4 regions of the Paenibacillus sp. BIHB 4019 genome follow, and region 1 is predicted to be linked to each of the others. Evidence: riboswitches for the same ligand, from Rfam matches in the RefSeq annotation. Region 1 holds a riboswitch; each other region holds the start of a gene.
The links. Region 1 has a riboswitch for cobalamin ahead of BBD42_RS28855 (ABC transporter substrate-binding protein). Riboswitches for the same ligand answer to the same signal wherever they lie in the genome.
Positions count from the first base shown of each region.

Region 2: linked by a shared signal. The riboswitch ahead of metE (5-methyltetrahydropteroyltriglutamate--homocysteine S-methyltransferase) and the one ahead of BBD42_RS28855 (ABC transporter substrate-binding protein) in region 1 are both predicted to bind cobalamin.
Region 3: linked by a shared signal. The riboswitch ahead of BBD42_RS18220 (energy-coupling factor ABC transporter permease) and the one ahead of BBD42_RS28855 (ABC transporter substrate-binding protein) in region 1 are both predicted to bind cobalamin.
Region 4: linked by a shared signal. The riboswitch ahead of BBD42_RS16285 (LysR family transcriptional regulator) and the one ahead of BBD42_RS28855 (ABC transporter substrate-binding protein) in region 1 are both predicted to bind cobalamin.

Region 1 is NZ_CP016808.1:6,637,704-6,645,171, forward strand. Features, by position in the region: gene BBD42_RS28845 (ABC transporter permease) at 1-35, opposite strand, end outside; gene nikB (nickel ABC transporter permease) at 32-973, opposite strand; gene BBD42_RS28855 (ABC transporter substrate-binding protein) at 975-2,603, opposite strand; cobalamin riboswitch at 2,772-2,969, opposite strand; gene BBD42_RS28860 (NADH-dependent flavin oxidoreductase) at 3,099-4,217, shown strand; gene BBD42_RS28865 (hypothetical protein) at 4,363-4,656, opposite strand; gene BBD42_RS28870 (ArsR/SmtB family transcription factor) at 4,806-5,117, shown strand; gene BBD42_RS28875 (NADH:flavin oxidoreductase) at 5,204-6,307, shown strand; gene BBD42_RS28880 (nucleotidyltransferase family protein) at 6,652-7,392, opposite strand; gene BBD42_RS28885 (GHMP family kinase ATP-binding protein) at 7,420-7,468, opposite strand, start outside.
Region 2 is NZ_CP016808.1:4,192,107-4,199,574, forward strand. Features, by position in the region: gene cbiQ (cobalt ECF transporter T component CbiQ) at 1-443, shown strand, start outside; gene BBD42_RS18235 (energy-coupling factor ABC transporter ATP-binding protein) at 430-1,299, shown strand; cobalamin riboswitch at 1,331-1,523, shown strand; gene metE (5-methyltetrahydropteroyltriglutamate--homocysteine S-methyltransferase) at 1,788-4,076, shown strand; gene BBD42_RS18245 (response regulator transcription factor) at 4,297-5,028, opposite strand; gene BBD42_RS18250 (ABC transporter ATP-binding protein) at 5,294-6,046, shown strand; gene BBD42_RS18255 (ABC transporter permease) at 6,039-6,785, shown strand; gene BBD42_RS18260 (AraC family transcriptional regulator) at 6,824-7,468, shown strand, end outside.
Region 3 is NZ_CP016808.1:4,184,624-4,192,091, reverse strand. Features, by position in the region: gene cbiQ (cobalt ECF transporter T component CbiQ) at 1-358, opposite strand, end outside; gene BBD42_RS18225 (energy-coupling factor ABC transporter substrate-binding protein) at 355-639, opposite strand; gene BBD42_RS18220 (energy-coupling factor ABC transporter permease) at 639-1,412, opposite strand; cobalamin riboswitch at 1,580-1,784, opposite strand; gene BBD42_RS18215 (DUF445 domain-containing protein) at 1,972-3,207, opposite strand; gene BBD42_RS18210 (TrkH family potassium uptake protein) at 3,689-5,017, shown strand; gene BBD42_RS18205 (YdcF family protein) at 5,059-5,667, shown strand; gene BBD42_RS18200 (hypothetical protein) at 5,797-6,135, shown strand; gene BBD42_RS18195 (hypothetical protein) at 6,487-7,050, shown strand.
Region 4 is NZ_CP016808.1:3,748,342-3,755,809, forward strand. Features, by position in the region: gene BBD42_RS16270 (hypothetical protein) at 1-677, shown strand, start outside; gene BBD42_RS16275 (helix-turn-helix domain-containing protein) at 750-1,130, shown strand; cobalamin riboswitch at 1,504-1,709, shown strand; gene BBD42_RS16285 (LysR family transcriptional regulator) at 2,173-3,114, shown strand; gene metE (5-methyltetrahydropteroyltriglutamate--homocysteine S-methyltransferase) at 3,135-5,405, opposite strand; gene BBD42_RS16295 (chloramphenicol phosphotransferase CPT family protein) at 5,728-6,303, opposite strand; gene BBD42_RS16300 (cache domain-containing sensor histidine kinase) at 6,594-7,468, shown strand, end outside.

The DNA.
Region 1 (7,468 bases):
AGCAGACCCGCGGCTACCCTATAGGACATCTTCATCGCAGCTTCCCTCCCAGCCTAATTTGCGGATGGGCAAGCCCATAACATAAATCCGTTGCCAAATTAAACAGGACGTAGATGAGACCGGTAAATACGACATAACCCTGAATGACCGGATAATCTCTGCGAAAAATACCGTCCATTGCAAAGCGCCCGATGCCCGGCACTGCAAATATAACTTCCACGATGACGGAGCCGCCAACAATCGCTCCAAAATAACTGCCGATAACCGTGAGCAACGGAATACAAGCATTGCGAAGCGCATGTCGAAGCACAATAAAGCTCTCACGCAGCCCCTTCGCCCGGGCTGTCAGCATATAATCTTTATTCAGCTCCTCCAGTAGCGCCGCACGCGTCAGCCGCATCAATATGGCGCCTGTACCGGAAGCAAGCACCGCCGCTGGCATAAGCAGATGCTTCCAGGTGCCATAGCCGCTAGTTGGGAGCAGCTGCAGCTTCTCCGACCATAAGGCAATGAGCATGATCGCCAGCCAAAATCCAGGAATCGAAACCAAAATCAGCGCAAGCGCCCTGCCGATATGATCGAATAGCCGATTGCGCCGGATCGCCATGAGCATGCCGGATGGCACTCCAAGCAGGACGGCAAACAGAACAGCTAACAAAGATAGGCTTAATGTTGCTGGCAGGCGGCGCAGCAGCTCGCCGCTAACCGATTCCTTCGTCATATAAGACGTGCCAAGATCACCTTGCAGCGCCTTTGATAACCAATGGCCATACTGAATGAGCAGCGGATCATTCAGCCCCATCTCTTCTCTTTTCAAAGCCATTTGCTCTGCTGTCGGCTGGCTGAAGCCGTTCATGCTGAGCAGCTCGACAGCCGGGTCACCCGGAGAGGCGACGCTTAAGGCAAAGGCTATAAACGTAATGCCAATCAGGACGGGAACCGCCGCCGCCAACCTCCGAATGAAATAGGCCATCTTATTGCACCCGCTCCAGCTGCGGCAGCGTTGTACCATAGACAAGTGCCCCATATCCGGTAATTTCTTTGCTGTACGCAATTAAGCTCGCATCATTAAACAGCGGAATCGTCGGCAATTCCTCGGCTGCAATGTCCTGCAGCTCGTTATAAATCGCACCGCGGTCATCCATATCCAGCGTCGTCTTCACCTGCTTCAACAGCTCATCCACACGGTCATTGCTGTAACCAAGCGTATAACTGATATTGCTTGAGCCTTCGCTCGCCATATAATTGTTCAAAATCGAATATGGATCGCCATTCGGCAGCCCCTGTATGGCCAGTGCCAGATCGAAGTTTCCTTGTGCCTGTGCTTCCTTGTAAGCCGCACCATCCAGTATTTGAATCGTCACGTCCAGCTGCAGCTCTTGAAGCACAGCCTGGAGCAGCTCGGCTTGCGCTTTATACGGATAACGATCGAGCCCATAGGTAGGCACAATTAGCGTAACCGCCTGCCTGCTGTCGCCAAGCACTTCATGCGCCAGGGCGATTGCCTTTTCTGAATCATGGACGACTGGAATGTCTTTGTAAAAAGGCGATGTTGCATTCAAAATGTTCGCCGTAGCGGTCGGATAGCCCAAATAGAGCTCCTTCACCAGCTGCTCGCGGTCAATCATCAGGCTCAGCGCCTGACGCATTTTCACATCATTGAATGGCGCTTTGGCACCGTTCGGATGCAGGTAATGGGAAATCGTCGATTTTGCCGTCGATACAGCAAAGCGTTCATCCTTCAGCAGCTCCTCGGCAAGGGCAGGAGGAATTGCGCCCAAATCCATAACGCCCAAAATCTCCCCAGATTTCAGGGCAGCAAGCCTTGTATCAGGGTCCGGTATGACGCGGACGCGGATTTTTTGGGCTTTTGCTTTTTCGCCATAATAACCATCGTAAGCCTCTAACAGCGAAAATTGATCCTTCTCATGCTGCACAAGCTTGAAAGGGCCTGTCCCTTGCGGCAGGCCGTTAAAGTCGCCATTTTCGTCAAAATTATTCGGGCTGTACATCGGGCTTGAGAAGTTGATCATCGAATACAGCAGCGTCGGCTGCGGATTGTCGAAAACAAGCTTAATCGTGCTATCATCAACCTTCACGACTTCCTGAAGGCTTGGGTATGAATGGTTGATGTCGAGCGTATAGAACGGCGAGCTTTTCGGGCTCACTTGCTTGTAACGGGCAAAATTTGCAAGCACCGCGTCCGCGTTGAATGGCGCGCCATCATGGAAGGTGACGCCTTTGCGCAGCATGAAGGTCCATTCCTTGGCATCAGCAGACATTTCCCACGCCTCCGCCAGCTTTGGAGCAGGCTTGCCATCCTCGGAAGCGGAAATCAACGGCTCCCATACATACAGAATGGTGCTCGTGTAATAAGCATCCTGCGGGCCCGGTGCCAAATCCCGCGGCGCAGCCAGCACGATTTCTTCAGAAGCAGCTGCTGTAGAGGCGGACGGAGATGCAGACTGCTGCGACAGCTTATTATTGCTGCCTGATTCATTGGAACCGTTAGCACCACTGCACCCCATTAGCGCCAGCAGCAAGCATAGGCTAAATAAAATACCTATTGTTTTTTTGTTTTTTGCCATTTGTGTACGTTTCATTTTCTCTATTTCCTCTCCCTCTAGCAAAATCATCTTCCTGCAATAATCCGCAAAAAAAAGACAGCTCTACCTCCAGTTATAGGAAAGATAGAGCTGCCTGTTATTGTTATTTTTCATCATAGCAAATAAGCATGCGCGCTAACACTTCCCTATCCTCCGTAGGTTACAGCAGTGTTGTCAGAACAGGCAGGTCTCCTGGCTACCGGAAATTGTGCTGGAAGCTGCCTTCCCAATCCCGCTAAGCGAAATCAGTGGCCTTGTAGCTTCAGCTAATCCGTAACAGTGGCGGGACCGCGTCGGTTTTGCACCGAACTTCCCTTTTAAGCTCCAGCCGCAGCTGTTGCACCTTATTCCCACAATTTTTCAGTTGTTTGCAAATCTGGTTGATTATATACCAGCCCTTTCATTTAAGCAACCTTTCCACTCCACTTTCCTTTCGTAATTATCTGATATAAAATAAAGCACATAGCATTTCGTAACTGGAGGGAACTACTGATGAAACCACAATTTCAGCCTTTATTTGAACCATTCACTTTCGCAAGCGGCATGTCCGTGCATAATCGAATTGTCATGGCGCCCATGACAACCTGCTCGTCCAATCCGGACGGCACCGTGCCTGATGAAGAGCTTGCCTACTACAGCCGCCGCAGTGCTGGGCCCGGTATTGTCATTACAGCGTGCGTCTACGTGAGCCGCAACGGCAAAGGCTTTCCCGGCGAATTTGGCGCGGATACCGATGCTATGATTCCAAGCCTCAAGCGTCTGGCCGATGCTATTAAAAGCCAAGGTGCGAAAGCGATTTTGCAAATTTTCCATGGCGGAAGATCATGCTTCCCTGGCCTAGTGCCCAATGATGATTTGGTGAGTGCCAGCAGCATTGCCCAGCAGGAGGGCGGAATTGTGCCACGCGAGCTGACCGAGGAGGAAATCAAGTCGATTATCGCCGACTTTGGCGAAGCGACACGCCGTGCGATTGAGGCTGGTTTTGACGGCGTTGAAATTCACGGTGCCAACGGCTACCTGCTGCAGCAATTTTATTCCCCGGCTTCCAATGTGCGTACCGACGACTGGGGCGGCTCTGTTCATAAACGTATGGCGTTCCCGCTCTACGTCGTTGAAGCTGTTAAGAAAGCAGCCGCTATGGCGCCGCAGCCGTTTCTTGTAGGCTATCGCTTCTCGCCGGAGGAGCCGGAAGAAGAAGGATTAACGATGGAGCATTCGTACCATCTGGTTAACGCTCTAATCGAGATGAAGCTGGATTATTTGCATGTGTCGCTTCAAGATTTCTGGTCGAAGCCGCGCAGAGGCGAGCAGGATTCGCAAAGCCGGATGGCTTGGTTCGTCGAAAAATACAGCGAGCACATTCCGTTCATCGGTGTCGGCAGCATCACAACCGCAGAAGAAGCGCTTGAGGCGAAAAACTCCGGCGTGCCGTTTATCGCTCTTGGCCGCGAGCTCATTATGGACCCGGATTGGACGGAGAAAATCAAGCAAGGCAATGAGCAGAATATTGTGACTACGCTGTCCAAGCAGGATCAGGAGCGCCTCGTCATCCCGAATGGCTTATGGGGAGCCATTACCCACGCGCCAGGCTGGTTCCCGATTACGGAATAAGCGCTAAAACCCATGCTATTGCTTTACTAGGTTACTAGGCTCTAATAGGCATAAAAAGGCTCCAGCTTATCATTCATGAGGCTGGAGCCTTTTTATGAAAAGAGAGGTTTAACCACTTGCTTGCAGCATGCAATGCTTCAAGCAACTACTCTTGAGAAGCAGCGAGTGCTATCGCTTCTTGAGCCAGCAGCTTTAATTGGGCAATTTTCATCGGCGGTTCAACGATTGGCGTTGAATGATCTGCAAAAAAGCTCCAATCGTTATTTTCAGCAATAGCATGAATTTCTTGCACTAGCTCCCGCAAGGCTTCGATTCCCTCAATATGAAGATAGGTTTGAGCAAGCTCCCGAAATCCTTCCTGATCCAGGCTGACATGAGAAGTACCTGCACAAGCGATATAATGCTCAAAATAATGTTCCGGATATTTTTCCTCAGTCAAATGAATACCTCCTGTTTTCTAGTTCATAAAATAACCATTCGGTTGGACAACTTTGTTGTTATTATAGCATCCCATGTATATTTTGCTCATGAAAACCATCGTCCAAATAACAATTTGACATTTCTATAAAAATAGATATACTAAGCCTCATGGATACTTTGTCAATACTTAAAGCTGTGTCTAACGAGAAACGGTACCATATTTTAAAATGGCTGAAAACGCCTGAGGAGCATTTTGGGCCTCAATGCCATCTAACCGATGCGTGTCAGTTTGCTGGAGGCGTATGTGTCGGTTCGTTTGCAGAAAAAACGGGACTTGCGCAATCCGTTATATCCGGCTATTTAGTGAAAATGCATAAAGCAGGCTTGCTAGAGTCGAAACGGATCGGGCAGCACACCTATTACAGGCGTAATGAAGCTAACATTCAGTTTTTCAAAGAAATGATTCAGGATGAGCTGTAACCTTGCTTAATCCTGCTCATTTCATGCTTTTATATCTATTTTTATAGAATTATAGATTTTTTATTCAATTAGGAGGTATTTTATTCATGAGCTCAATTCAATCGTTGTTCAAGCCTTTCACAGCAGGTCCGCTTACACTGCCTAACCGTATTGTAATGGCACCAATGACCCGCGGTTTTTCTCCAAATGGCGTTCCGGGCGAAGATGTAGTTGCCTACTATAGACGCCGCGCCGAAAACGGCGTTGGCTTAATTGTGACAGAAGGTACGCTGATTAACCATCCGGCTGCCACTGATAATCCAAACATTCCCAACTTTCATGGCGAAGCTGCATTAAATGGCTGGGCAAAAGTCGTTGAAGCCGTTCACCAAGCTGGCGGCAAAATCGTTCCGCAAATTTGGCATGTTGGCACAACCCGCAAGGTCGGCTCCCATCCGAACCCGGAAGCACTGCCGATTGGTCCTTCAGGTGTTACCGCCGAGGGCGAGGTTGTTAATGAGCCTTTGACCGAAGCCGAAATTAAAGGCCTTGTTGCAGCTTACGCGCAAGCTGCTGCTGATGCAAAACGGATTGGCTTTGACGGCATTGAGCTTCATGGCGCACATGGCTATTTGATCGACCAATTTTTCTGGGAGAAAACGAATAAACGGACGGATCGTTATGGTGGCGACATGCTGTCCAGAACACGGTTTGCGGTCGAGATTATTGAAGCTTGCCGCCAAGCTGTAGGTCCTGATTTCCCGATTATTATCCGCCTGTCGCAATGGAAATCGTCCGAGTACACAGCGAAGCTTGCGAGCACTCCTGAGGAATTGGGACAGTTTCTTGCTCCGCTTGTTGAAGCTGGCGTAGATATTTTCCACTGCTCAACCCGCCGCTTCTGGGAGCCGGAATTTGCAGGCTCGGACCTAAACTTTGCAGGCTGGACGAAAAAGCTTACCGGCAAACCAACGATTACTGTTGGCTCCGTAGGTTTGGACGGCGACTTCATGAGCCTCTTCACCGAAGGCAAAGGAGCAGAAAATGCCAATGTGGATGATTTGGCCTCACGCCTGGATGCAGGCGAATTTGATCTCGTAGCTGTCGGCCGTGCCCTGCTCGTCGATCCTGCCTGGTCCGATAAAGTCCGCGACGGACGGCAAGATGAATTAATTCCGTTTACGCCGGCTGCTTTGCAGACGCTGCATTAAGAACCTATTGCTCACAACCTAATAAATCCCCAGCTCCTCCTTTTTCACGGATTGGAGGAGCTGGGGATTTTATTGTTTCTACCTACACAAAGCTAGACTTGGCGGACACAGCAACCGCTATTCCAACGGAATCACGGGTTAAGGCGCAGGACGCGGACTCAGGAGCCGCTAATGTGCCGCCAATAGCCATTTTGACGGGATAATGAGGGTTATAACGGATTTCCTGTCCGCTCACCTCACGGCCTGGAATTGGCTCAACAGCCAGAATAGCGGAACCTCAGTCCTCCAAATAAGGAGTGGCAGGGCGACTGCGGCTTGCATTCACACCCTAGCTATTTTATCTACTAATTTTGCCTCGCGAATAACGCTCTAGCCTCTTGATAGCTCTCCAATGTCCCGATATCAAAGCGCTTCCCTTCAAACTTGTAGGCATGAACCTCTTTATGCCGAATCAGCCAAGGCACAAAATGGCCCGGTGCATCAGCGTTGCTGCCCTCCGCCAAATATTGCTTGATTAATGGCAGTGTGGACTGCCCGTAAATATAAAACGGCGGACATGCCAAATTGGATTTGGGCTGTTCGGGCTTTTCCTCAAAAGCTATGACTTTTCCATTGCCATCGGTTTGTATGACACCTGTGCGCCTCAGAAAATCGATATCATCCATCTCATGGGCTGCAATCGTATCTGTCCCTGAGCTTTGATAGAAATGAACCATTTCGGTTAGTTCAAAGTCGAACAAATTGTCGCCCGCCATAACTAGAACATCATCGTCCAGCTTTTCCTGTTCCAGAACAAACTGCAAGTCGGCAATAGCCCCTAAACGGTCCTCATTGCTTGTCGTCAGATCATCAATGACTTTAATCGGCTTGGAATAGTCTGATTGGCTCTCCCAATGAACAAAGTGCCCATAAAAACGATGGTTAGTCACAATAAAAATCTCGTCAATCAAGCTAACTCTTTCAATCTTCTCCATAATATGATCCATGATTGCTTTCCCTCCAACCTCCAGAAGAGGCTTTGGAAAGTCCCTGGTCAAAGGATACAGGCGAGTTGCGTAACCCGCCGCTAAAATAATGGCCTTCATTCGTATTTCCCTCGCTTCTAACCCCTGTTATATAATTCGCGCGCCATCATCGGTTTTGCTGAAGCTTACCTGATAT
Region 2 (7,468 bases), 2.4 Mb from region 1:
ATATTTTTACACGTATTCTTGCTTGTCTGGCATGCATGTTTTTCATCACCTTGACGACCCCCTTCCCGGATCTGCTGCAAGTGCTGAAGCGGTTGAAAATGCCGCAAATTGTACTGGAGCTCATGATCATTATGTATCGCTTCATCTTTCTGCTGCTGGATACGGCGGGGGCTATGCTGCTCGCGCAGCGTGCACGGGGCGGTCAACACGGTTTTAAAGGCAAATTGCGAGATACGGCGGCGATTGCTGTGCGGCTCTTCGTCAAAACGATGCATCGATACAAGGGGCTGTCGAATGGGCTTATGGCAAGAGGATTTACGAATGAAATCCGCCTTGCGCCTGCTGTAAAGCGGAAGGTTCGCCTCCGGCATTGGGCGGAAGCGGGGCTCGGCTTAACGATTTTACTGGCAGCAGAGCTATGGCTTCGGTATGGAGGTGAATAAGCTGGCGGATAACGATCGGGCATCAACCATTATGGAAATGAACCAAGTGAGCTATGCTTATCCCGGAACGGACAAGTCTGCTTTAAACGGGCTAGAGCTGCGCATTCCTGCGAACAAAAAGGTAGCGCTGTGCGGGCATAATGGCTCGGGCAAGTCGACGCTTTTTTTGCAGCTTATTGGCATTAATCGTCCGCAATCCGGTTTCGTAAGCTGGCGCGGCGAGCCGCTCTCTTACAAGCCTAGAGAGCTCGCCAGCTTGAGACGGCGCGTCGGGCTTGTTTTTCAGGACCCGGAGCATCAGCTCATTCTGAATACCGCTTATGAGGATATTTCCTATGGGCTGCGCAATGCAGGGCTTCAAGAAGAGGAAATTGACAGACGTACGGCGCGCATCGTTCAGCAGCTGAACTTGCAGGAACTGGCGCATAAGCCGCTGCATCATCTCAGCCTTGGGCAAAAGAAGCGAGTTGCTCTTGCTGGCGTACTGGCGCTGGAGCCGGAGTTAGTGCTGCTTGATGAGCCGGCTGCTTATCTCGATCCGATATCGGAGCAGCGGCTGATGGCTGAGCTGGACCGCATTCATGCCAGCGGCATAACGCCGGTTATGGCGACGCATGACATGAATATGGCCTATGCTTGGGCGGATTGGATTTTCATCATGAATGAGGGCCGCTGTATATTGGAGGGCACGCCGGAATCGGTATTTCGCGAAGGCGAGCGCCTCAGAAGCCTTGGACTCACGCTGCCAATGGTGCTGGAGGCTTGGGAGGCACTGCCGCCTGAGCTGCGAGGAGAACAGCAGGCGCCGCGTACGCTTGCCCAGTTTAAAGCGGCTGTAAAATCTTTTATTGTTTAAATAAATAAATAAATAAATAAAGAACGACCAACTAAATAGCGAGGAATAGGGTGCTCTTGCGTAACGTCTTGAGCTTAAAAGGGAAGTCCGGTGCAATACCGGCGCGGTCCCGCCACTGTAACAGCGGAGTTTTGCGCAATAAAGCCACTGGCATGATGCCGGGAAGGCGAGCGCAGCGATGATGATGCTGGAGCCAGGAGACCTGCCTTATTCTATACACTGCAGTACCTACGGGAGATAGGGAGGTGTTAAAGATGGCAGCCATCGTTTGTTGAAACGAGGGGCGTCTTTACCCACATTTCTGTACAGGGTAGGACGTCCCTTTTTGCAGTTTCTGGCTGGCAGCAAATTGGATGTATAGGGAAAGGCCGCCGCGAAGAAATTCGCTCGCACTGCCATAAGTATATATCTGAGTTTGTTGATGAAATAACAAAGGATTATAACTTCCATCCACACGGATGAATAATGAAAAACAGGAGGCAACAACAATGAGTCAAGTAAAAAGCAGCAGTTTGGGATATCCGCGTATCGGTGAAAACAGAGAATGGAAAAAAGCGCTGGAGGCGTTCTGGAGCGGCAAGCTTGCGGAAGCGGCTTTCTTGAAGCAGCTGGAGACGATTCGTCTAAACCATCTCCAATTGCAAAAACAGGCTGGCATTGATCTCATTCCGGTAAATGATTTTTCGTATTATGACCATATCCTTGATACAGCTGCGATGTTTGGCGTCGTGCCAGAGCGCTTTGGCTATACAGGCGGTCCGGTATCGGTAACGACTTATTATGCAATGGCGAGAGGCAACAAAACCGCTTCTGCATCCGAGATGACAAAATGGTTCAATACGAACTATCACTACATTGTTCCTGAGCTGAAGGGCATTACGCCGGCGCTGACCGAGAACCGTCCGCTGATCGCTTACCGCGAGGCAAAGGAAAAGCTGGGCATCGAAGGCAAACCAGTCATTGTTGGACCTTATACATTCCTCAAGCTGTCTAAAGGCTATGCCGCTTCTGAGCTTGCTGCGGTTGCTGCCCAGTATGTGCCGCTGTATGCACAGGTGCTGCGCGAGCTGGAGCAAGAAGGCGTACAATGGGTGCAAATGGACGAGCCTTCGCTCGTAACGGACGTATCCGAAGCAGATCTGGCGATTGTGCAAAGCATTTATGCCCAGCTTCATGAAGCGGCACCTAAGCTCAATTTGCTGCTGCAAACGTATTTCGAATCCGTTCAGCATTATGCTGCAATCGCGGCTTTGCCTGTACAGGGCTTAGGTCTGGACTTCACAGCTGGCGCTGAAAAGAACCTGCAGCAGCTGGAGTCAATCGGCTTCCCGCAGGACAAAGTGCTGGGTGCAGGCGTTATTGACGGCCGCAACATTTGGCGGGCCGATCTTCAGGAGCGCAAAGCGCTGCTTGCCCGTATTGCAAAAGTCGTGCCAAACGACCGCCTGATTGTAAGCTCCTCTTGCAGCCTGCTGCATGTGCCTGTATCAGCGGCTCTTGAAACGGCACTGCCGGCAGAGCTTGCAGGCGCACTGGCCTATGCCAATGAGAAGCTGGAGGAAATTGCCGTTCTTGCAACTGCGCTGAATGAAGGAGAAGCAGCCGTAAAAGAGGCATTTGATCGCAATGCAGCAGCTTTGGCTGCACTTGCTGCATCGCCGTCCCGTGGCCGTGCAAGCGTCCATGCCGCTGTAGCGAGCATCGATGCACAGCCGTCGGAACGTAAAGCAGTATTTGCAGAGCGCCAAGTGAGCCAGAAGGAACGCTGGCAGCTGCCATTCTTGCCGACAACGACAATCGGCAGCTTCCCGCAAACGGCGGAAGTACGCCAAGCGAGACAGCAATGGCGTCGTGGTGATTTGGGCGAGGAGCAATACCGCGTATTCATTAAGGAGCAAATTCAGCATTGGATCAAGCTGCAGGAAGAGATCGGCCTTGACGTGCTCGTTCATGGAGAGTTTGAGCGTACGGATATGGTAGAGTTTTTCGGAGAGAAGCTGGAAGGCTTTGCTTTCACGAAAAATGGCTGGGTGCAATCCTATGGCTCGCGCTGCGTAAAACCGCCGGTCATTTACGGCGACGTGCAGTTCAGCAAGCCGATGACTGTTGAAGAAACCGTTTATGCGCAGTCGCTGACTTCTAAACCAGTGAAAGGCATGCTGACGGGCCCGATTACGATTTTGAACTGGTCGTTTGTCCGCAGCGACTTGACTCGTGAGCAGGTTGCTTACCAAATCGCGCTTGCCCTGGCAGAAGAAGTGAAGGCGCTGGAGGAAGCGGGCATTGAAATGATTCAAGTGGATGAGCCTGCCCTTCGTGAAGGCTTGCCGCTAAAACGTGAAGATTGGGAGCACTATTTGAACTGGGCAGTACTTTCGTTCCGCTTGTCCACTTCTGACGTTAAGGATACGACGCAAATTCACACGCATATGTGCTATTGCGAGTTCCATGACATCATTGACTCCATTCGCGCGCTGGATGCCGACGTTATTTCCATCGAAACGTCCCGCAGCCACGGCGAGCTGATTCACAGCTTCGAGGAGCACACGTATGAGCTGGGTATTGGCCTTGGCGTATACGACATTCACAGCCCTCGCGTGCCGGAGGTAGAGGAAATGACATCGATGATCAAGCGCGCCCTGAACGTGCTTGAGCCAGAATTGTTCTGGATTAACCCGGACTGCGGACTTAAGACACGTGGTGTAGACGAGACTGTGGCGTCGCTGCGCAACATGATCCAAGCGACTGAGCAAGTACGGGAACAGTTGGCTAAGTAATCGTAATAAGCAAGACGATTCGTATTGTTATTAAGAAGGTATCGTTATTATGATGGTATGGATATCAAAAAAACTCCGCTTGCGCTGATTGGCGCAAGCGGAGTTTTTGCTTTACTTGGAAGCGGGGAGGGTCAAAGCCGGGGAGCGGCGCGCCACAACAGGCAGGCAAAAGCATGCCATTAGGAGGGGATGTTTTTGCCTGTCTGCTCCAGCCGCCTGCTTAAATGGTCTCTGCCGCAGGATTCATCAGGCAATAGCCAATGCCCCATACCGTCTGAATCAAGGAGGCAGATTCGGGGTGGACGCGGTTCAGCTTCTCTCTGATCCGCTTCACATGCGTATCAATCGTCCGGTAATCGCCGAGCGATTGATAGCCCCAAATTCGCCGCATTAAATCTTCGCGGGAAATGGGCTGATTGATGTTGGCTGCCATAAATCTGAGCAGCTCGTATTCGCGGAACGTCAGCTTCACCTTGCTGTTTCCGGCAATGACTTGCCGCGAATCATAATCGAAGACGAGTCCTGGCAGCGTGAGATCGGGCGTCTGCTTGCGCTGCAAGGCGCGATAAGCAAACTCCGAGGTGCGGCGGATGATCGCCTTAATTCGGTACATCAGCTCGCGCGGGCTGAATGGCTTAACGACATAATCATCGGAGCCGGCTTGGAAGCCGTCGAGCCGGTCATCCTCTTCGCCACAGGCGGAAAGCATAATGACAGGCGTCGATTTTTTCTTCTTAAGCTCGCGGCAAAATTCAAGCCCGTCCATTCCCGGCAAATTACGATCGAGCAAAATCATCGAATAATTGTATTGCATCGCCTTGAACAAGCCGTTGATGCCGTCCGAAGCTTCTTCGACGATCCAGCCTTCTTTTTTCAAAAATAACTTGAGCAGCTTGCGAATATGCTCCTCATCATCAACAATCAAAATGCTATATGGTTGCTGAAATGCCATGGCTCAACACCTCATCTTTATCTTTTAATTCATTACTGATAACAATTATCATTATCATTACATGCGATCCCCATTGTTGTCAACAAAAAAACCGCTGTTTCTTGTCACAATACCCGAAGGATAGTCGCGAAAAAGACACAATTGCCTATGATAGCGGATACAGCGGAGCTGCTGCTCCCAGCTACTATCGGGCTGTCCTCTTTCGAGCTGGCGGGGAGCAGAGTATAATGGTGGAATGCAGGTTACGGATGAAGGAGAGAGACAGGTGGCCCCGTTATTAACATTGGACAACGTATCAAAATATAGAAAAAATCCCGAATGGCTTTTTGAAGGGATTACAGCGCAGGTGCAGGCCGGGGAGCGTATTGCGCTGCTGGGCACATCCGGTCAGGGCAAAAGCACGCTGCTGCGCATCGTATCGCTGCTAGGCGAGCTGGATGCGGGAGAGCTTAGGCTCCAAGGACGGACAAGCAGCGAGTGGAAGCCTGAGGAGTGGCGGCGCAGTGTGTGTTACGTGGCACAGACGCCGATAATGCTGCCGGGAACGGTCGAGTACAATTTACGCACGGTCAGTGAGCTGCAGGGGAAGACGTTTGATGAAGCGCTGGCGAGACGCTGTATGGAAGGCGTTGGCCTAGGGCATATCGAATGGAGCAAGGAGGCGGAAAGCTTGTCCGGCGGCGAGAAGCAGCGTACGGCGCTCGCGCGGGCCTTATTGCTCCGTTCGCCGCTGCTGCTGCTTGATGAGACGACGTCATCGCTTGATCCAAAAAGCAAGCGGCAGGTGGAGCAGTTTCTAAGCGAATGGTGCTCAGAGGAAGGCACGGCGTTCATCTGGATTACCCATGATCTGGAGCAGGCGCGGCAAGAAAGCGAGCGTATCTGGTTTATGGCGGAGGGCAGGCTGCTGGAGCAAAGCGCTACGGAAGCTTTTTTCACAAATCCCGGATCGGAGCAGGCACGCAGCTTTTTAGACAGCCAGCATGCGCCGGAGCAGGGGGATGACCAGCATGAATAATATTGCGCTCGCCTGCACGCTAGTATTCGTCGCCATAACGACATTTATCTCGATGAAGCAGAAGCTTGGCTTAGAGAAGGAAATCATTACTGGCACGATCCGCTCCGCTGTGCAGCTGCTGTTTATCGGTTTTTTGCTTCATTTTATTTTTGAAACGAATCATCCGATTTTTATTGTGCTCATTATTATTTCAATGGTTACGGTGGCGTCGTGGAATGCCGGCTCCCGCGCCATGCCGATTAAGGGGATTCGGCTGCGCATTGCGCTGGCATTGGCAGGCACGGAGGCGGTAACGCTCGCACTCCTGCTCTCGCTCCGCATTATTGAGGCTGAGCCACGGTATATTATTCCGGTCAGCGGGATGATTATCGGCAGCTCCATGATTGTATGCGGCCTCTATTTGAACCATATGAAACGCGAGCTTGAAGCGTCGCGGGGCGAGATTGAGACGCTGCTGGCGCTTGGAGCGACGACGAAGCAGGCGATTCGCCAAGCGGTGCGCCGGGCCGTGCGCTCCAGCCTCATACCGACGCTGGACGGCATGAAGACGGTCGGCCTCGTGCAGCTGCCAGGCATGATGACAGGAATGATCGTCGCCGGGGCCGATCCGATTGAAGCGGTCCGCTATCAAATTTTAATCGTCTTTGCGATGTCGGCTTCCTCGTCGCTGACGTCTATTGTGCTCAGCGTGCTGACGATGCGGCTGTGGTTCGCTAAAGATAACGGCAGGCTGCTGTAGCAGCTTGGAAGGCGTTCAATTAGAGGAGGGACGATGAAGTGGAAAGACGAGGCATTTTTCAGGGGCAATTGATGCAGGCCGAGCAGTATCCGCGAGTGGTAGCCTATTATTTTAAGGAGTGGAATGGCTTTGAAATGGCATACCATCAGCATAGCGCAGTGGAAATTATGTATGTTATATCGGGCGATTGCACGGTAGAGCTGCTCAATAAATCCATCCCGATGGAAAAAGGGCATTTCATCGTCATCGACTCAATGGTCGCTCACCGACTTCACGTCGCTCAGGGCACGGCATGCCGGATGCTTAATGTTGAATTTATTTTTAGCCATACCGGTGTGGGGCTCCCTTCCCTTAAGCGGCTGGCGGAGACTGACCGTGCGCTCGCGGATTTGTTCGCAGTGAAGCATGATTATTTGCTGCTTTACGATCCGAGCGATGTGTATCAAATGCTGAAGGCACTCGTGCTGGAGCTGGACGGCAAGCGGCGCGCGGAGCAGCTTCTCACAGCGCTTCAGCTGACGCAGCTGCTCGTGCAGATCGGCAGGCTGGCACAGGAAGCCTCCAGCCAGTCGCATGATGCGGCGGAGTTTTATGTGGGCGAGAGCATCGCCTATATTCAGCAAAATTATGACCGCGACATTCAGGTCAAGGATATTGCGGCGGCTGTAAGGCTGCACCCGGGG
Region 3 (7,468 bases), 2.5 Mb from region 1:
ACGATGCCTCTGGCACATACAGGCTAAGCGGCTCCCATGAAACGAGCACCCAGCCTGCTTTCGCTGCCGCCAAGCTTCCTGCTGCACTGCCGCTGCTATTAGTAAATTCAATGAGCAGAGCGGGCAAGCTGAGAATGAACAGCAGGCAAGAGGAGAAAAGCAGCGCCGCATAAAGCTTGGCAGGCACTTTCGCATAGCCGACCGTCCACAGCGCAAGCCATGCGAAAATGGCAAGCTGTACGAGCGGATGAGCGATATAGGCAAGCAGCAGCAGAAGGGCTGCAAGCCCGCATTTCCAAAGGGCGGATAAATCCCGCAGCTTATTGGAATAAGAAATCGTATCAATCCATTTCATCATTGCTGCTTCGTTTTCCCTGATTTCCCTTTAATAAGGCCAATTACATAGCCGATTACTCCGGCGCCAATCGCAGCTTGCAGCGCAAACAGCATGCTTTCCGTTTCTCCCGGCAACTCAGCCAGCGGGGACGCCCATGGCTCATAATGCGGCGCAATCGTCTGGATCATTTCCTCCGCTGCGCCATCCGCGCCGCCAAATTCGGCGTTAATGAATAGTAAAGGCGCAACGGCAAGCAAAACAACAATGGCTAAAATCCAAATATTTTTGGCGCTGCGGCTCATTATACGCGCTCCCCTTTCATTCTCCGCTTCAAAATAGACAGCTCGTCTGTATTAAAAGATTGCAGCCAGTTCCAGATCAATACCGTCAGCAAGCCTTCGCTAATCGCAAGCGGAACCTGGGTAATCGCAAAAATACCGCCAAATTTCATAAAGGATGCGAGTATGCCGCCCTCAACAGCCGGAAAAGCAACAGCCAGCTGAACCGAAGTAACGATATAAGTGGCCAAATCAGCAACAGCGGCAGCAGAAAAAATCGCCACGCCTTGCTTGCTGCCTGAACGCATCAGCAGCCGATAGACGGCATAGCCCGCCGCGGGACCTGCAACCGCCATTGAAAAAGCATTCGCGCCAAGCGTCGTCAGCCCGCCATGTGCAAGCAGCACCGCTTGAAACAGCAATACCATAGAACCTAATACGCTCATGGGCAGCGGCCCGAACATAACCGTGCCAAGCCCCGTTCCCGTCGGGTGCGAGCTGCTGCCTGTAACGGAAGGAATCTTAAGCGCGGACAGCACGAAGGTGAAGGCAGCCGCCAAGCCCAGCATCAGCTTAAGCTCTGGTGCTTCCTTTGTAATTTTCCGAATGGCGCGTACACCCAGAATGAAAAAAGGAATAAAGGCCGCCCACCAAAAAATCGCCCACCCCACAGGCAAAAATCCTTCCATAATGTGCATCGCATAAGCGGATTGCGGCTCATTCACCAGTAAAAAAAGCGTAAACCCAATAACCAGCAAAGCGGTGCTAACTGCTGTCTTTCTTTTTAACTTGACCATTCGTTTCAATACCCTCCCCAATGTGTTCATGCCTGAAGACAACAAAAAATGACCGCTTTCCCTTCGCTGGGAAAACGGCCATGTGTACGCAGAAATAGACGGTTGCGCCAGCAAACAGACTGGTAGCAATCGCTTTCGTTCGTACACCTATCCTTTCCGCGAAGGCAATGTGGTGCTGGAACGAGGTAGGTCTCCTGGCTAGCGGATCATTATTTTCCTTCGTCTTCCCTGGCTGCCCTAAAGCTTAGGCCAAGTGACTCCTGCTGGTGAAGGAAAACTCCCCGATTACAGTGGCGGGACCGCTCGGGATTTGCACCCGATTCCCTGTTACCCTTTGACGTGCGCAAAGGCACCTCGTTCCATTTGAATCATTTTTTCAAAATATAGGAAAGGATCTGATGTTCCAATCCCTTGTCTATATTTCTTGGACTTAAAACACGCCGCGCCGCCAAAGGACGGAGACAGCCGTTTCACCTTGTATTCATGGGTCATTTTGTAGTTTGATCTTATCACAAAAAATTCAGGCTGTCCCCTATAAATGTAAACGGCTACTTCCCTGTTAGAAGAAGGACAAAATAACGCCTACGACAAAACCGCATAATGCGCCGTTGACGCGAATCCACTGCAAATCGTTGCCGACTTTTTCCTCCAGCATGGAGACGAGCGCCTTGTCATCCATCCGGTCGAGATTATCCCGAACGAGCGCACCAATGCGATAGTGATTATTCTCAATAAGACGAACGAGATAACCGCGAATGCCCTCTTCCCAATTGGCGAGCATTTCCTGCTTGCCGTTCAAATAATCCGTTGCAAAACGGTATCCCTGCACAATGGCGCGCCCTCCGCTGCGATGCTGCTCCTCCAGCTTGTCCAGCACGAGCTGTCTCAGCTCCTCCAGACGCAAATGGATGAAGCGTTCCGTTTCTACGCTGTCCACACCCTGTTCAATGAGCTGCTTCAGCTTGAGCATCAGCTCTTCGTTATCGGCAAGCTTCTCCGCCTGGGCTCTCACCTCAAGCAGCAGCTTTTGCCGATGCGGGCTTCCAGGATGGGAGAGCTCCTGCATCGTTGAGAGCAGCATGTTCTGGATCAAGCCGCCGAGCTTCTCCTCGTTCATAAAGCCGACGAAAGCTTGCAGTGCAAACCCCATGAAGCCGCCAACCTTAAGCTCCTCCAGCTTTTTGAAGGCGAGCTTGCCGAGCATTTCCTCGGTTTCACGCTTGCGAATCCAGTGGCCTACATGCTCCAGGCCGTAATCCAGCGCCCGTTCATCCCAGCGCTCATGGACGAAACGATCCGCCAGCTTGCGAACGATTGGCGTAAAATCCTGCTTTTTCACATAATCCGCCAAAAATCCATGCAGCACGCCGCTAACCCGCTCCAAAGGCACGCGCTCTACTGCCGACTGGGCAAAATCAACCGCTGCCAGCCTGAATTTGCGCTTGCCAATCAGCCGGGTCGCCGCCGATGCTGCTCCTGCGAACAGTTGAAAGCCAGACAGCTTGCGGGTAATGCTTTCTTTATTCAGCAGTTCATTTTCCATAGCGCTGATGAGCGAGTTGACGATTTTCGCCCGGTTTTTGAGCAGCAAGGACGTATGCGGAATGGGAATGCCCATCGGATGGCGGAACAGTGCCGTCACCGCAAACCAGTCGGCAATTCCGCCGACCAGCCCTGCTTCAAAGCCGCTTTCCAGTAGATGCGTCCACGTGTTGTCTGGCAGCCACCATCTCGTAGTAATGAAGCCTGCCCCCATAACGGCAAGCGAAATACCTGCTATATATCTTGATTTCATCGTTGTCCTCCTAATCGCGGGCCCCAGCGCCCTCCTGTTGCATATTGCCCTATTATACCAGATAATGAGGTGGCAAGCGTAAACGGCTGTGCCTGCCTTTGGCAGTACAATCCCGTTTCGCGTAGAAATATAAGCGTTAATAAGAGTCAAACTTATTCTTCTTATATTTCAAGCGTAAACGGCTGTGCCTGCCTTCGGCAGCACAAGCTCGTTTCGCGTAGAAATATAAGCGTTAATAAGAGTCAAACTTATTCTTCTTATATTTCAAGCGTAAACGGCTGTGCCTGCCTTCGGCAGCACAAGCTCGTTTCGCGTAGAAATATAAGCGTTAATAAGAGTCAAACCTATTCTTCTTATATTTCAAGCGTAAACGGCTGTGCCTGCCTTTGGCAGCACAAGCCCGTTTTTCAACTACACCATTGTTTCGTTACATATAAAGGAGATTAATTGTGTGCTCAAACTACGAACCATTTTTCTAAAAATGACTCCGCCGCAAATTCTTACGCTTGGCTTTCTCGCGATTATTGCGGCGGGTACCCTATTGCTTTCTCTGCCTTTGGCTTCGTCAACCCATCAGGCAACGCCGCTCATTGACGCGTTATTCACTGCCACATCCGCTGTTTGCGTAACGGGGCTTGTCGTCGTCGATACCGGCATCCACTATTCAACCTTTGGCGAGCTCGTCATTCTCGTGCTTATGCAGGTTGGCGGACTCGGCTTTATGACGATGTCTACGCTGTTCGCCCTTGCCCTGCGCAAACGGATATCGCTGCGCGAGCGGCTGCTGCTGCAGGAATCCATGAATCAATCTTCGCTGGAAGGGATCGTCCGCTTCATTCGGCGCGTGCTTATTTATGCTTTTGCCATCGAAGGAATAGGCGCCCTTGTTCTGGCACTGCGCTGGTCAACGGAAATGCCTTTTGGCAAAGCGCTGTATTTCGGCATTTTCCATAGCGTGTCGATGTTCACCAACGCCGGATTTGATATTATGGGACCGATGAACGGTCCATTCAGCAGCTTTGTGAATCACGTCAACGATCCCATTATTAATGTGATCGTCATTGCGCTCATTTTTCTCGGCGGAATCGGCTTTATCGTATTGGCGGAAATGTGGGATTATCCAAAAACACGCAAGCTGTCTTTTCATTCCAAGGTTGTGCTGTATGCGACAGGCATTCTGTTTGTCGCAGGTGCAGCCGTTATTTTTATTTTCGAGTTCACAAATGCCAAAACACTAGAACCGCTTAGCATAAGCGGCAAGCTGTACAGCTCGTTGTTCCAAAGCATATCGCCGCGCTCGGGCGGCGCAAATACGCTGGATATTGCTTCGCTGCGGCATGCGACGCAGTTTCTCATTATTTTGCTCATGTTCATCGGTGCATCCCCGGGCTCTGCGGGTGGCGGCATTAAGGTGACGACGTTTGCGATTCTCATCGGTGCGGTGTTTGCGATGATTCGCGGCCGCGAGGATGTCGTCTTTTTCCGCAGAAGGCTGGCAAAGGACCGGGTGTACAAAGCGCTGACGATTACGATAGCCTCTCTGGCGGCGATTATTTTATTTACGATGATTTTATCTACCACCGAGGATGTCGATTTCCTCGTTCTGCTGTTTGAAGTAACGTCCGCATTCGGTACAACCGGATTGTCGCTTGGCTTAACGCCGCATTTGACGGTGATCGGCAAGGTGCTGATTATTATTATGATGTTCGCGGGGCGGCTTGGCCCGCTGACGCTGGCGTTCACACTCGTTCCTGCGCAGGAGAAGAAGGAGCTGTATCGCTATCCGGAAGGAAAAATTATGATCGGATAACATGCGGCGAGGAAAAATCATTTTTAAGGAAAGGGAAGTTCATGAAAAAAAGGCTTGTTTCGAAAAAAAACATAACGCTGTTGCTTTGCGTTTCAGTATTTATCGCAGCGGTACTATGCTGGTTTTCCTATGAAATTTGGTCGTTCAGCATGAAGGATGAAGCGAAGCCAGCTGATGCGATTTTAGTTCTCGGCACGGCGGTCTGGGGTGATCAGCCATCTCCCGTGCTGCGGGAACGCCTGAACCATGCTATAAAGCTGTACGAGCAAGGTTACGCAAAATATATTATTTTCACCGGAGGACGCAGGTCTGCGAATGAGCTGGCAGAGTCAGAAGTATCACGGAGCTATGCGATTGAAAAAGGCGTGAAGCCTGAGCATATTTTGATCGAAGACCAATCTCTTATTACAGAGGAAAATTTCGAATATTCGCTAATTGTAGCGAAGCCATATAAGCTAGAAACCTACATAATTGTCAGCGATCCGCTTCATATGAAGCGCGCACTCATGATGGCCAGCGAGCTGGGAATGACGGCATACTCCTCGCCAACTACGACCTCCGCATACAGCAGCATGCGCACAAAGCTGCCCTTTTTCTTCCGCGAGCTGTTTTATTATACAAGCTATCGAATTATATATGCTCTGAGCTAGCTGAATGCCTTCAGCCCTCAGAGTATTTTTTTACGCTGAAAAACTAGTATTATACATTTTTGGCATGCGAATTCCGATAAAAAAAGGGTAGGACTATTTTACTAAGATGCTGCAAGGGAGATTAGATGAATGTCTGAAAAGTTGAAGAAATTGTTAGAAATTCTCAAGGAGTTGTGGTACCTACCGTTTGTTGTTTACTATGTTGGCTTTATTTATGTTCAAGGTTATTTTGCTCCCTATACCGGTGATCTGTTTATCGCCAAAGATTTTTTGACAGTCTACCCAGTATCACAAAGTCTGTATTTAATTAATGGCATTTTTCTTGTTATTTTTATAGCAATACCTATCGTATTTTTAATCGCACTCCCCTCAAACAAAAGAATAAAAAAGCAAACGTCTAGCCTGAAATTTTTAAGTAAATCAATAAGAAGTGTAAAGTATTTAATTGAAAGGCGTCGGCATTCCTGACCAATGAAATTGCTTCATATTTTATTACCATCTATTCTGATTTTTTGTTTTTTTTATTTACAATTGAAAGTATTAGCTTCATTTTCTAATTCCACCTCATTTATAGTTTTTTTCGTCTCATACGGTATTTATTTCTTACTGATTTTTTATCTATATAAATTCACTCTTCTTTCAAATAAATTTAGAAAATACAATAAATCAGTTTTATTTGTAATTTCTTTTCTTACATTCTCAGTATCATTATATTTTCATAGTGTATACGCACAAACAATAAATTTAGCTCAGTATCAAACAAATAATCGTACAATTGAGTTAAGTAAGCTGCAATTAGAAAACGGAAGTACGATAACCATGGTTAAATTAGATATCTCAAATGATTATTATATTGGATATGATACTAATGCAAATAAGACTGTTGTCATTCCCAAGGACAAAATCATAAAAATAGAAAATTTCCAATCTTCAAAGGGAATCAAAAAGCAGCTAATCAGCTTTGAAAACTTGAATGATGAGGATAAAAATATTATCAGCACGTTACAAAGCTATTATTATTTTAAAATCAACGCACCAGATCTCATAGCAAAATGTACAACTGTTTGCAACGAATATGAAGAATTTAAAAGCTTACTTTCCAATACTTACTTCAAACATAACTTTGATGCTTCGGATCCAATAATTTTAAAATATCTCAGTAATAAATCATTCCGTTCTAAAAATATCACAGAGCATTTTGGAAATGATTTCTCTATACCAGAATCTGAAAATAATGATACTACTCTTAAGACTGTATATGTGAAAGAACATTGGAATAATGATATTTTCCATGTTAAATATACTTTACAAAAAAGTGACGAGGTGAATAAAAACCAATGGGTTGTTATTAGCCAAGAAGAAGAATTCTTCAAATTTGAGTAACAGTTTTTCAGTGAATCGTTTCCCTAATTCCGCCAATATACACAATCATATTGCGAAATTAAATAATAATGATTTGATTTATTACAATAAAATAATAAATTACGTATTAAGGTCAAAAAATAAAGAAAACTGATTCAGATGCCTGTGGCTGCATGTCTTGGTTAACATAAGACGTATACTGGATCCAGATACGTCTTTTATGTTATAAAAGCCTTTCCTGCAATCCTACCGTCCCATACAGCAACGTCACGGCTTTTTCGACGCACAGTAGGATTGAATACCCATTTCTTGCATCAGATAAAGAACTATTTTAGGATTAACCACAATTATGGAATAGAGGATATATCCCCTACCTTATACTAAAATACACTACCTTCATATCCCTCTGTTCATAAATCACTGTCATCTTCGTCTTCCA
Region 4 (7,468 bases), 2.9 Mb from region 1:
GCTATAGGAAGCATGATGATTTCAAAACGATTCAAGCAAAAACAGTTTTTGAACGACTGCATGTAACTCTTTCAATTCCAAAATTCGATCATAAAAAGAAGGAATTTTGCATGTCGTTGGCAAATAAAAGGAATGCAGAACTGCATTCAGGATTGTTACCTTTTGATGGTCTTAGGTTAGATTTAATATTACCTCATTTTTGGGAAATCTGTGTGATTCTACTTGATTTTCAAGAAAAAAAATTAGAAGAATGGATAGGGCATGATGAAGCAATACGAGCATCAAAAATTATTGAAGATCATTCGGCTATACTTAAAACTGTTGTTGAATCAAGGGTTGAAGCTTGTCGAAATAAGTATAGTGAAAAGTATAAGTTTGACAAACCACATATTACTTATGACGTAAATGATGATGAGGAACTGATACTTTGCCCAGCATGCAATAATGATGCTTTAGCATATGGTGAACTAAATGATAAGGTATACGAAGGAGAAAGCCAAGATAACCCATGGCATTCGGTGTACTCTTATATCTATGATACGACTGAAATTCATTGTAGATATTGTGATTTGAAGTTAATTGGTTATGAAGAAGTGGAAATTGTGATCGAAGATCCTGTTTTTTCTAAGACTGTCGAAGAAGAGCCAGATTATGATTACGATTATGGAAATGACTAAATTTTTTTGTGGAGTAAGGCTTATAAATCAGTGAATTTGTGAGTATTTTTCTCAGGTTTTACGATATCCGAGCTGGCAGAGTATTCAGGCGTATCAAAACAGGCCATTTCACAATATGAGAATGGTAAAACCAAGCCTACTTTAGAAACACTTATAAAAACCACATTAAAAGAAATTCGTGCCAACAAAGGTGATCATGTTCTAATTGGAAAATTACAACCGATATTTGAACTTGACATATTAGATCTAACAAAAAGAATAGAAATTAAAACTAAAAGCATATTTAAAAAAGACTATAATCATAATGACAATTGGGTTAATGAATTCATATCTAATTTCATTGTAGAGATTAGTAAACCAATTAATGAGAATGAAAAAAACATAGAATATGTAGCAACGCAATTATTATCTGAATACATTAGAAAATTAGGTTTTGATGGGATTAAATTTTAGAGCAGTATTGCTTCAGGTACTAATAATTATGTTTTATTTTGTGGTCCCAATACAGATATTTTGCGTGATTCGTACGAATTTGAATATTATACGTAAGCAGGGATTGCCCGTCCAAATCCCGAATATTTAAACAAGCAGAACCCCCAGGCTACTCAAGTCTTTTGGGGTAAGCAAAGACGGTGTTACTCAGGCATTTCCTAGGCTCTTACCCAGCCATTATTACAGGGACATTACCTTAATGGTTATAGCTTAAATCTATATCCAGGCATAAATTATTTGTATCATGCTATATTCATGAAAATATGCAATCTTACTCATATAGGCGTTTACGATGTAGGGAAATTATGAAAAGCACTCTGTCTAGTGGGTATAAATTAAAAAAGTGAGAACAGGTGTCTGATCGGCGAGCGTGCTTGTCGTTCTGACTTAAAAGGGAAGTTCGGTGCAATACCGATGCGGTCCCGCCACTGTAACGGAGGAGCAGGCAGCTCAACCAGCCACTGGTCTAGATTGATCGGGAAGGCCGCTGCCGAGTGACGATTCCGGAGCCAGGAGACCTGCCAGTTCTGACAACACTGCTGTACCTACGGGGAGATAGGGAGGTGTTAGATGAACCGTCATAATGCACTGTTATGAAGGCGTCTTTCCCTATGTATCTTTCAAAGGGAGGACGCCTTTTATTGTTTCCAGCAGATTTGACCAAAGAAAATTCATGTAGCTCGTGATGTGGATTTCCGTGGTATTGAGCTCGGGAAAGACTGTGTCTTCTACAACGATGCAGCGAGGCTAATGAAACTAGCAGCGTGGATGAAGGTTCTTGGGCAGCGCATGAGAAGAAGGAAATCATCTTTGGCATCAAGTTCACCGGACACTATTGGTTTTCGTTGGCACCATCTCTTCCGTGATTACCTTATAAGCCGGTTACAGGGTGACCGTGACTTTCTTCAGATCCTTGTAGGACACGTAGCGAGTGGAATTGCGGATTTGATAATTGCTTGAACGGGTGAAACGGGCCATAATTCGGAAGTAAAGGAGTATTCTAATGACCTTGCAGCAATTAAAATATATTCTGACCATCGTTAGAAGCGGCTCCATAAGCGAAGCGGCAAAAAGGCTGTTTATTTCGCAGCCGAGCTTGTCCAACGCGGTGAAAGAAATCGAGATGGAAGCCGGTATTGAGATTTTCCTTCGATCGTCCAAGGGAATCGTGCTATCAAGCGACGGAGCGGAGTTTTTATCCTACGCTAGGCAAGTCGTGGAGCAAGCCGAGCTTCTCGAGCAGCGGTACATGAATCGTAAGCCTTCGAAGAAGCTGTTCTCGATCTCAACACAGCATTACGCCTTCTCTGTGCAGGCTTTCGTCGGACTGCTGAAGGAGCTTAATGTGGATGAGTACGAGTGCACACTGCGCGAAACACGCACTCACGAGATTATCGAAGACGTACGGAATATGAGAAGCGAGCTCGGAATCATCTATATGAGCGACTTCAACCGCAAGGTGATTCAGAAGATATTAAAGGACAACGAGCTGCGATTTCACCCGCTGTTCCAAGCGGAAGCGCACGTATTCATTAGTGAGGAGCATCCACTTGCCTCCAAGGCGCTGCTGGACATCGAAGATTTGGATGACTTCCCGTGTTTGGCCTTTGAGCAAGGCGAATATAATTCCTTTTACTACGCGGAGGAAATACTCAGCACACGAACGTACAAGAAGAAAATACTGGTCAGTGACCGCGCCACGCTATTCAACCTGCTGATTGGACTCAATGGCTATACCATTAGCTCGGGCGTACTGAATAAGGATCTTAACGGGGAGCAAATCAAATCCGTAAGGCTTCGTACGGATGAGAGCATACAGGTAGGTTACATCGTGAATCAGAAGGCGAGCTTGAGCCAGCTGGCCGCCGCCTACGTTCTGAAGCTCAAAACGGTCATTACGGATTTCGGCTATCCGATCATAAACCAAGAGGATGGGCTCGCTTGAGCCCATCCTCTTGTAGGTTATTACAATGTTGCTCTTACTTCTTTGGCTGCTTGGACAAGGTTCTTCAAGCTGGCCCACGTTTCAGTGACACCGCGAGTTTTAAGTCCGCAGTCCGGGTTAACCCATAGCTTGGAGACCTCTATCTTGCCGAGCATGCGATCGAGTCCTTGTTTAAGCTCTTCGACGCTTGGGATCCGAGGCGAATGGATGTCGTATACGCCTGGGCCGACTTCTGTACGGAAGCCGCACTCTTTGATTGCGTCGATGATGGCCAAGTCTGAGCGCGACGCTTCGAACGTAATGACGTCGGCGTCCATCGCATCGATATCGCGAATGATATCGTTGAACTGGCTGTAGCACATATGAGTATGAATTTGCGTTTCGGCTTTGACGCCGCTATGCACGAGTCTGAAGGCAGGAATCGCCCAGCTCAAGTACTCGCTCTGCCAGTCGGAATGACGTAACGGAAGCTTCTCTCTTAATGCGGCTTCGTCGATTTGGATAATTTCGATGTCATTAGCTTCGAGATCGAGTACTTCGTCGCGAATCGCAAGACCGATCTGAAGAGCGCTTTCCTTCAGGCTGATATCTTCGCGAGGGAACGACCAATTCAGGATCGTTACCGGACCCGTCAACATTCCTTTGACCAGCTTGTTGGTACGGCTCTTAGCGAACGCCGAGTATTCTACAGTAATCGGCTTGCTGCGGCTAATGTCGCCCCATATAACCGGGGGTTTTACGCAGCGTGTTCCGTAAGACTGCACCCAAGCGTTCTCAGTGAAGATAAAGCCATCCAAGCATTCGCCAAAGTATTCGACCATGTCGTTTCGCTCGTATTCGCCATGAACAATGACATCAATTCCGATTTCTTCCTGCTGTACGATGCATTCTGCGATTCGGTCAAAGTTGAATTGCTTATACTGTTGCTCGGTGATGTTGCCTTTCTTGAAGGCTGCACGGTTCGCGCGGACGTCAGCCGTCTGAGGGAACGAACCAATCGTCGTCGTAGGTAACGGCGGTAGATTGAATTTCGCTTTCTGAATCGTTTCCCGCTCGGCGAAAGCAGGAAGTCTCGTGAAGTCGGCGTCCGTCAATTCCGCGACTCTCTTTTGCACCGAGTTGTCGTTCGTGAGGCGCGATGCACGGAACAGCTCCTCATTCTCCGTATAAAAAGCAGATGCTTCATGGCTCGCTTGCTCCAGGATCGACTTGAGTTCTGCAAGCTCGCGCAGCTTTTCTTCCGCGAACGCGAAATATTGCTTATTCGCCGCCGTAAGCTTCGTTTCGTGCTTAATCGTGTATGGGACATGAAGCAGCGAGCATGAAGTGCCGAGCACGATTTGGCTTGCATGCTTGCCGATCTCGTGAACGAGGGCAATTGTCTGCTTATATTGGTTTTTCCAGATGTTTTTGCCGTTGATTACGCCGGCGAACAGCACCTTGTCATTTGCGAAGCCATGCGTGCGCACGAGGTCCAAAGACTGCTTGCCCTCGACGAAGTCGATCCCGATTCCGTCAAACGGCAGCGCTTGAAGAACCTGATAGCAGTCGCGAACGTCTCCAAAATACGTTTGCGCGACAACTTTTACACTACCTTTAGCGGACAGGATACCGTTATAAAGCTCTGTGAACAGCGCGATATCATCCGCCGTCAAATCCGATACCAGTGCAGGTTCATCCAGTTGAAGCCATGCTGCGCCGAGAGTATTCAATTGGTTAAGGACAGCCGTATAAGCTTCGATAATCGCAGGCACGAAATCCTTTGCTTTCTTCGATCCGGTGAATCTCGCGAGCTTGAGCAGGGTGAATGCTCCGATTAGCACAGGCTTGGTTGCGATGCCGAGCTGTTTTGCTTCCGTAAATTCGTCGAACAGCTTCGATCCGGCTAAACGGATGCTTGTCGTGTCATCGATTTCGGGCACCATATAGTGATAGTTCGTGTTGAACCATTTTTTCATCGCCAGCGCTTTAACGTCGCCTTTTTCGCCTTGATAGCCTCTCGCCATTGCAAAATACGTCTCCAGCGGGCTTAGGCCAAGTTCTTGGTATCTTTGCGGAACGATCCCAAGCAAGCAAGCCGTGTCGAGCAGTCCGTCGTAGAAGGAAAAATCGTTGGATGGAATGAAATCGACGCCGTTCTCCTGCTGAAGCTTCCAGTTTGCCGATCTAAGCTGAGCCGCCGTTTGTTGCAGTTCTTCGACGGGAAGTACGCCTTTGAAGTATTTTTCAGATGCGAATTTAAGCTCTCTGAGCGCGCCGACACGTGGATAACCGATAATGTATGTTTTCAATTGTAACAGCTCCTTGAGTAAATGTTGGCTTTAGTATAGAGCGCGGAAGCTGCTATCGGGAAACACAAAAAAACTATGCCTTGGCATAGTTTTTGTCTATGGTTAAAACGAACAGTTAGTGAAATCAATATATTGATTTAAAATTGAAAAAAATCCGATAATTAAACTATATCTGCCATATGGTGTTCGGTGGAGCCTGCGTTGTGATCGCGCGGCAGTTGAAAGTCCCGCTCGTGCACAAGATCGAGTTGCGCACGAGCGGAAGATTATGAGGCTCAAATATAGGGGCTGTTTTTTTATTTACCTTGAGCTAAACTAACCATTAGCTTCTTTTACTTAATTTCTTAAATGCCGTGTATTCCTTATTGGACTTAATAAAACGTAATATCTTTTCGGCACATTCTATTGGGTTCATCTCTTCTGTATTTACTTCGAGGTCATATTCATTAATGCAATATACTTTGCTGAACTGTGAAGCTGCTAGTCCAATATTTCTATCTCCTCTTGCTTGCTCCCTTCTTATGAGTTCTTCTTTCGAGCATATTACACCTATAAATAACGTAGGCTGGTCGAAAAATAAATCAAGAGACTCATTAAACCGCTTGTCATTGTCGATTACAGTATCTACTATTACATTCAAGCCCATTTCTGAAAACAATTTAATTGTCGAATAGTACATTGAGAGTATGGGGGCAAACATGATTTCTGCGATAACTTGCTCATCTACTTCTCTTGTAGGTTCAATATCTGAAAATTTATTTCGAAAAAAATCCTTGATAAAATCATCTATTGATAAATGATGAAAAAGAATCTCTTTCTGATTCATCAGTTCAATAGAAATGCTAGTTTTTCCTGAACTTGAAGTTCCGTTCATCAACACAATGATGCCTTGCTTCAAACGAAGTTGGCATTTCTCCGAAGAGACCTTCCTCCTTCCGATTTTACAGCCCAATCCACAAAAATGCCCCTGTATAAAATTAAAAATGCCCCTTTGATTAATTGCGATTTTTAACGTATATTTTCGTGTAATTGGATATAAAGCTGTTCCAGTTTTTGTCCAGGTGCTCTTCGGTAGCGTCCATGCACCGCGGCATGTACAATAATAGATAGACAAAGCGTTTGACCTGGAAGGGCTAGGGGATGGAGCATATGAAATGGATGCGAAGGGCAAGGATAAAAGTAAAAAACATGAGGTTTCAATACAAATTATTAATGGGCTACTTGCTGGCCTGTGTTATTCCTTTAGTGTTTGTAAGCGTTATCATATTTCGCCAATCGGCGGGGGCGCTGGAGGATTCCTCTCAAGAATTTGCTTCTCTTTACACGTCGCAGCTCAAGACGACATTAAACGAATTTCTCGAGGAATACGACAAGGTCACCAAGTCGGTATTGGTCGACAATGAATTGATCTACAGAATTGGAGATAAGCGAAGCTTGCCAATGGATGAATTAATCGTTCAAAAAATGGAGGTTCAGCGGCTATTAATGCGCGTGGCCTTGCTCAAACCAGAAATTAGTACCGTGATGCTGATCAGCCGGGATACCAATGTCTATCAATATACGACTACAACTAGCAGAGTGGTAGAGGATATTTTGTTGTCCCGTGAATGGTATAAACAGCTCAGCAGCACAAAGGATACTTTTTTTATTACCGGGCTGCATGATCGTTCTTATTACGAGGATAAGGGGGCAGGAGCTGTAATAACGGTTGGACGGGTATTGTTCAGTTCGGACGGAGCGTATGCAGGCCTTCTTCTCATAGATTTGGACCCGTTTACCTTGCTGCGGCTTGATCATGAATTTGTTTTGGCTCGGGACAAATATGGCATGAGCGTCATCATAAACAATAGCCAAAATGAAATCGTCTATCATTCCGATGCGGCCAGCGGGCGATTATCCTGGCAGCAAGTGCTTGAATCCGGTACAGAGCTTCTGCAGGATCATGGCAGCGATGACAGCATTATTTTAACGGGCAGCACCACGCAGGGGAATTTGCTTATTCGAACCGAAATCCCCCGCTCGAAGCTGCTGCACAACATTAATCAAATCAAGGGAGTGACGGT